One region of the Pseudomonas sp. 1L-E-NC-VB-C3 genome, then DNA from elsewhere that is predicted to be linked to it. Evidence: riboswitches for the same ligand, from Rfam matches in the RefSeq annotation. Region 1 holds a riboswitch; the other holds the start of a gene.
The links. Region 1 has a riboswitch for cobalamin ahead of cobO (cob(I)yrinic acid a,c-diamide adenosyltransferase). Riboswitches for the same ligand answer to the same signal wherever they lie in the genome.
Positions count from the first base shown of each region.

Region 2: linked by a shared signal. The riboswitch ahead of AC0Z5Z_RS17230 (CbtB domain-containing protein) and the one ahead of cobO (cob(I)yrinic acid a,c-diamide adenosyltransferase) in region 1 are both predicted to bind cobalamin.

Region 1 is NZ_JBXAWD010000007.1:257,406-260,803, reverse strand. It holds gene AC0Z5Z_RS14055 (cobyrinic acid a,c-diamide synthase CobB) at 1-725, opposite strand, end outside; gene cobO (cob(I)yrinic acid a,c-diamide adenosyltransferase) at 722-1,333, opposite strand; cobalamin riboswitch at 1,416-1,645, opposite strand; gene AC0Z5Z_RS14045 (hypothetical protein) at 1,808-2,392, shown strand; gene AC0Z5Z_RS14040 (PQQ-dependent sugar dehydrogenase) at 2,459-3,398, shown strand, end outside.
Region 2 is NZ_JBXAWD010000010.1:47,488-50,885, reverse strand. It holds gene cobW (cobalamin biosynthesis protein CobW) at 1-235, opposite strand, end outside; cobalamin riboswitch at 335-546, opposite strand; cobalamin riboswitch at 1,433-1,651, shown strand; gene AC0Z5Z_RS17230 (CbtB domain-containing protein) at 1,775-1,972, shown strand; gene AC0Z5Z_RS17225 (CbtA family protein) at 1,984-2,685, shown strand; gene AC0Z5Z_RS17220 (cobalamin biosynthesis protein) at 2,682-3,095, shown strand; gene cobM (precorrin-4 C(11)-methyltransferase) at 3,174-3,398, shown strand, end outside.

The sequences.
Region 1 (3,398 bases):
GCGATGCGCACACCTTTTAATAGAGGCTCGGCGGCGATGATCTCAGGCGCGGCGAATTCTACGGCGGGTGGCAGCGCGACCTCGCAACTGCTGGCCAGCGCATCGGCGGCCGCGTCGAGGCGCAGATCCAGATCATTCAATTCGCTGGCCTGAACCAGGCCGAGGTGGCGGCTCGGCAATTCGATACCGGTTTCGCGGGACAGCGCACCGTACCAGCGCAGACCTTCGGTGAGGCTGCCTTCGAGCAATTGCGCATGGCGCAAGGTGCCGACGCGGTTGGCCAGCACGCCAGCGAACGGCAAGTCCGGCTGATACTTGGCCAGGCCCAGCGCCAAGGCGCCAAAGGTCTGCGCCATGGCGGTGCCGTCGATCACGCCGAGCACCGGCACACCGAAGTGGCGCGCCAGATCAGCGCTGGATGGCGTGCCGTCGAACAGGCCCATCACGCCCTCGATCAGAATCAGGTCAGCCTCGGCGGCGGCTTCCCACAACAGCCGGCGACTTTCCTGCTCGCCGACCATCCACATGTCCAGTTGATACACCGGCGCACCGCTGGCGCGCTCGAGGATCATCGGATCGAGAAAGTCCGGGCCGCATTTGAATACGCGCACCTTGCGCCCCTGATTGCGATGCAAACGGGCGAGTGCGGCGGTGACGGTGGTCTTGCCCTGACCGGAGGCCGGCGCGGCGATCAACACCGCCGGGCAGTGACGTGGTTGCTTCAAAGTTCGACGCCTTTCTGCGCTTTGATCCCGGCCTGAAAGGCGTGCTTGAGCATGCCCATCTCGGTAACCGTGTCGCCCATCTCGATCATTTCCGGCTTGGCGCCGCGACCGGTGACCACCACGTGCTGCATCGGCGGGCGCGCTTGCAAATCGCTGAGCACCTGATCGAGATCGAGGTAGCCGTGCTTGAGGGCGATGTTCAATTCATCGAGCACCACCAGACCGATCGAAGGGTCGCGCAACAATTCACGCGAGACTTCCCAAGCGGCGGTCGCAGCGGCGATGTCGCGCTGACGATCCTGGGTTTCCCAGGTGAAGCCTTCGCCCATGACGTGGAAACGCACCTGCTCGGGGAAGCGGCGGAAAAACAATTCTTCGCCGGTGCTGTTGCGGCCCTTGATGAACTGCACAACGCCGCACTGCATGCCGTGGCCCATCGCGCGGGCGAGCATGCCGAACGCCGAGCTGCTCTTGCCTTTGCCATTGCCGGTCAGCACCAGCACCAGGCCACATTCGTCGGGCGAGCTGGCAATGCGTTCGTCGATCACGGCTTTCTTGCGCTGCATGCGCGCCAGATGGCGTTCGTCACGCTCGGGGGAATCAGTCATGGGGGAGCTCTCCGTTGAGGCTGGATAACGGCGGGCAGGAACAAGAATAGACGGCAAAAAGCCTGGCATCGCCCACCGTGATGCCGCTGAGATGGATCAGGCCGGTCTCCGGGCTCATGAGCGGCGTTTCGCCGGACTGCGCGCCTTCCCGCTTCTTTCGAGGCAGTGGCTCAAGGCGCAGTTTTCACTCATTTACCGTTGCGGGGGCAGCGCCGGGATCGTCGTGGCTTCGCTTGAAGACCACCCTCACCGGCTTCCCTGTTTCACTCTGTCGACGCGGGGCCACAGAGCACCTGAAACAAGCGGCGAAGGTTAGAGGGTTGGGGGTGGAGCGTCAATTGAAGAGGCGCTTTGCGCGCGAATAACTGCCGCTGATCCATTGTGCAGCGGCAATCTTGTGCCAGACTGCGACAAGTGATATCAAAGAGCCATGCTTTTCCCGAAAAGCCCATTACAACAATAAGGATGACGACGATGCAAGGCATGATCATCAGCAACCCGCGCCTGGAATTTCTGCGCCCGGTGCTGGAACGCTGGTTTGACTGTATCGATCGCTACAACACTGTACGCGGCGACAACGACACGCCGTACTGGCACGACGAGAAAGCCAATCTCGGCCTGCTCGCGGCAGCGGCGTGGATGGCTGAAATGGTCACGCTGAACGACACGGCCACGCGCAAACAGAACGAAGAAGGCGAACGCAATGCTCGCGCCGACCTGCTGATTGCCGGCGCCGAAGACCGCGCGTTCATTCAGGCCACGCAACGCTGGCCACGGGTCAACAACCTCAACCTGACCCAGGCCCTGCTCGACATCACCGTTGATGCCAAGCGCATCAGCTACGCCAGCGATCTCAAGCTCGGCTGCCTCTTTGTTGCTCCGCAAAAACCTCAGCACAGCGCCAGCCCCGAAGAATTGCAGGACATGGTCGACGACCTGCAAAAGGAACACACCTGCGCCGTGGCCTGGTATTTCCCCTACGCCTATCGCAAATTGCACAGCGACGCGGGCAACTATCATCCGGGCATCGCCGTGCTGTTCAAGGAAGCCCGCGGTTGAGCAGTTGAACCATCGGGCCTGCGCCCTCCTCTATGTTTAGGAATGCATTCATAGGGAAGATCAGCAATGCGCAAGGCCCAACTCGCTCTTATCATCGCCGTCGCTGGCGGGCTCGCCGCCTGCGGTGAAACCTCCAGCCTGCAAGTCTCCGACGGCACCGGCCCGTCGCCGAAACTGCCCGAACCGAACAAGACGCTGATCCCGACAGTCAACATCGCCCCGGCGGTGGGCTGGCCGGACGGCGCGAAACCGACCGCAGCGGCCGGCACCCAGGTCGCCGCGTTTGCCGAAGGTCTTGATCACCCGCGCTGGCTCTACGTGCTGCCCAACGGCGATGTGCTGGTGGCGGAGACCAATGCGCCGCCCAAGCCCGATGACAGCAAAGGCATTCGTGGCTGGGTGATGAAGAAAGTCATGGGCAAGGCCGGCGCCGGCGTGCCCAGCCCGAACCGCATCACCCTGCTGCGTGATGCCGACCACGACGGCGTCGCAGAAACCCGCACGGTGTTCCTGCAGAACCTCAACTCGCCGTTTGGCATGACGCTCGTCGGCAATGATTTGTATGTGGCCGACACCGACCGCCTGCTGCGCTTCAACTACGAGCCGGGCGCCACCGAGATCAAGACCCAACCGATCAAAGTCGTCGACTTGCCCGGCGGCACGCTGAATCACCACTGGACCAAAAACGTCATCGCCAGCAAGGACGGCAACAAGCTCTACGTCACCGTCGGCTCGAATAGTAACGTCGGCGAAAACGGCCTGGATCAGGAAGAAGGCCGCGCGGCGATCTGGGAAGTGGATCGTGCGACCGGCAATCACCGGATCTTCGCTTCGGGCATTCGCAACCCCAACGGCCTCGCCTGGGAACCTACCAGCGGCGCATTGTGGACAGCAGTCAACGAGCGTGACGAAATCGGCAGCGATCTGGTGCCGGACTACATCACCTCGGTCAAGGACGGCGGCTTCTATGGCTGGCCGTTCAGCTACTACGGCCAGCACGTCGATG
Region 2 (3,398 bases), on a different contig from region 1:
AGCACAGGCAGCCGTTGGCCAGCTCATAAACGCGGCCGCTGGCCTCTTCTTCGGTGCAGCCGATGGTGCATTGCTTGAGGATTTCACCGTCGATGCCCAGCTCGCCAAACTCGTTGACGATCACCGCGATGCGCCGGCCCTGAGCGTTGTCGAGCATGTGCCGCAGCAGCGTGGTTTTGCCCGAACCGAGGAAACCGGTGACGATGGTGACGGGGAGTTTGGCCAGTGTTTTCATCGGTATGCCCTTTGGCAAGCGGCGGGCATACGGGACGAGAACCGGCAGCGCGCGTGCACGCCGGAAGCATTCGCCACCGGATCACCCCGCCCGGTTGTAGTGAGAATCTGTGACGAGGCAGGTCTCCTGGCTGACGGCGTTCAGGCGTTGGGCCTGGCGTCCATTGCGCCTTCCCGCTGGCTCATCGGTTGAGCTGGCAGTGGCGTGGCAACGAACATCACCGTTCACAGTTGCGGGGGCAGCCGCGGCTTTGACCGCGTTCCCTTCTTAGCTTCGGCGAGTGCCGAAGAACCTCGAAAGCGCAAGGCTACGCATGGGTCCGTCGTGGGTCAATGGTCGGTGAGTCTGAAACTGGGGGTATATCCGTTGCTGCGGTAACGGCTTCTTATGGTTTCGCTCTTACAGCGAGTCCCTTTTTCAAACGCCAAAAAGGAACCAAAAGGCTTTGCCCCGGCGTACGGCCCGCTCGCTGGGGCTCGGGGTACCTTCGTTACGGGACCGATCCGGGCGCAGCGGCTACGGTTTGCTTCGCTGCACCTCCTTCCGCTGTGTACGACTGCGTCGTACGGTCGCTGCGCTCCCACCCCCGGATCGATCCCGTAACGAAGCCTGCCGAAGGGGCAAAAGATCAAAAGCCAGAGCAAAAGCAAAGGCAAAAGCAAAAGATCGCAGCCTTCGGCAGCTCCTACAGTTGGATCGCGCACCAGCTCAAGAACAGGTCGGCTGTCAGGCCGCCTTCGCGAGCAGGCTCGCTCCCACAAAAGCAAAAGCAAAGCAGCGCAGCTGCTCGCGGCGAAGCCGCCCCACTCAACAATGAGCGCAAGCTCGAGTGCCCTTGATCTTGATCCACCGGCGACGTCGGAAGGCTGAGTGGAGGGATTGATCCGGGCGTGGGAGCGCAGCGACCGTACGACGCAGTCGTACACAGCGAGTGTAGGTGCAGCGAAGCAAACCGGAGCCGCTGCGCCCGGATCAGTCCCGGAGCGAAGGAACCCGAGCCTGCGAGGGCCGAACGTAGGAGCAAGCCTTTTTGGGTACTTTTTCGGCGTTTGGAAAAAGTGCCTCGCCGTAAGGGCGAAACCGTAATCAGCAACACCCGCAGCAACGGATATACACACAAAAACACCCGAAAAAAAGCCCCCCCCCCCGCAACGGATCCGCCCCCGGAAATTGACTAAAAACCCAAACCCATGTTCTCCTGCACACCTTGTTACGGGTGCCCCTCACAGGGTGAAACGGGAAACCGGTGAATCATGTGCTTTACTCAAAGCCATGTCAGTCCGGTGCTGCCCCCGCAACGGTAAGCGAGCGAAGCGTCAGATCCACTGTGCCCCGGCATGGGAAGGTGATGCTTGCAGGTCGGCGACCAGCCAACCCCTCGCGAGCCCGGAGACCGGCCCGCAACACCCAGCACGCGCAAGCGCCGCTGAACACAAACAAACCCGCGGTGGGCGGGCGCTGTTCGAAATCCCTGCGTGCCCGGCCCGCAGGGATTTTCATGCGCTCTGTTTACCCGCTGACATTTCAGAGGGAAGCGCTATGTCGATCATCAGTAACACCGTCAGCCACACTGACCACATCTCCAGCAGCACCACACTCGGCCAACGCGTCGCCGCCGCCCTCTTCGCCTCGATCCTCGGTGCCAGCCTGGTCTGGTTCGCCGGTTTCTCGCACATCGAAGCGGTGCACAACGCCGCCCACGATACCCGCCACAGCGCCGCGTTCCCGTGCCACTGAGGCCTGCCGAAATGATCAAGCGTATCGCGCAAACCGCAGGCTTCACCGGCTTGCTGGCCGCCCTGCTGCTGACCTTGCTGCAGAGTTTCTGGGTATCGCCACTGATTCTGCAGGCCGAAACCTTCGAGAAATCCGAACCGGTCGCGCAAGTCCACGAACACGCCGCCGGCACCGCCGCCCACAGCCATGATGGCGAAGCCTGGGAGCCGGAAGACGGCTGGCAGCGTGTGGTCTCGACCACTGGCGGTAATCTGGTGGTGGCAGTGGGTTTCGCCTTGATGCTCGCCGGCCTGTACACCTTGCGCGCGCCGACCAAGACCTCGCAAGGGCTGCTCTGGGGTCTGGCCGGTTACGCCACGTTCGTTCTTGCGCCGACCCTGGGCCTGCCACCTGAATTGCCGGGCACTGCGGCTGCCGATCTGGCTTCGCGGCAGATCTGGTGGATCGGCACTGCCGCTTCGACCGCCGTCGGCCTGGCACTGATCGCCTTCAGCCGTCACTGGCTGATGAAGCTTCTTGGTGTAGCGATTCTCGCCGTGCCGCATGTGATCGGCGCGCCGCAACCGCAGGTGCATTCGATGCTCGCTCCAGAGGCACTGGAAACCCAGTTCAAAATCGCTTCGCAGCTGACCAACGTCGCGTTCTGGCTGGCCTTGGGCCTGATCAGTGCATGGTTGTTCCGCCGCAAAAGCGCAGGCCCATATCAGGCATGACCGATGACCGCGCAGCGCCGACCCTCGTGGTCGGCCTCGGCTGCCAGCGGGGCTGCCCGGCCAGTACGTTGCGTGCGTTACTCGATCAAGCGTTGCAGGCGCACCGCATCGAGCTGCGAGCGGTCAAGGCTTTGGCGAGTATCGACCTCAAGCGCGACGAACCGGGGTTGCTGGAACTGGCCACACAATTGAACCTGCCGCTGCAGTATTTCAACAGTGCCGAACTGGCGCCCTATCAGCAGCGCCTCAGCCATCAATCGCAGATCGCCTTTGAGCGCACCGGCTGCTACGGCGTGGCGGAAAGCGCCGCGCTGGCGCTCGCCGAGCAACTGATTCAGGCGCCGGCGAAACTGCTGATCCACCGGCAGAAATATGCGCAGGCCACGCTGGCATTGGCCGGCGCTGCATAAAATCCCGATAATCCCCGCCATCGATCATGAGCACGCTTCATCTGCAGTGTGCCTGCGCCTCTTCACAAGGATTCAACGATGACCGTCTACTTCATCGGCGCCGGCCCCGGCGACCCGGAACTCATCACCGTCAAAGGCCAACGGCTGATTCGCAGCTGCCCGGTGATCATTTATGCCGGCTCGCTGGTACCCGCAGCGGTGCTGGAAGGTCATCAGGCCGAAATCGTGGCCAACAGCGCCGAACTGCATCTGGAACAAATCATCGATTTGATCAGGAGCGCCCATGCCAAAGGCCAGGATGTG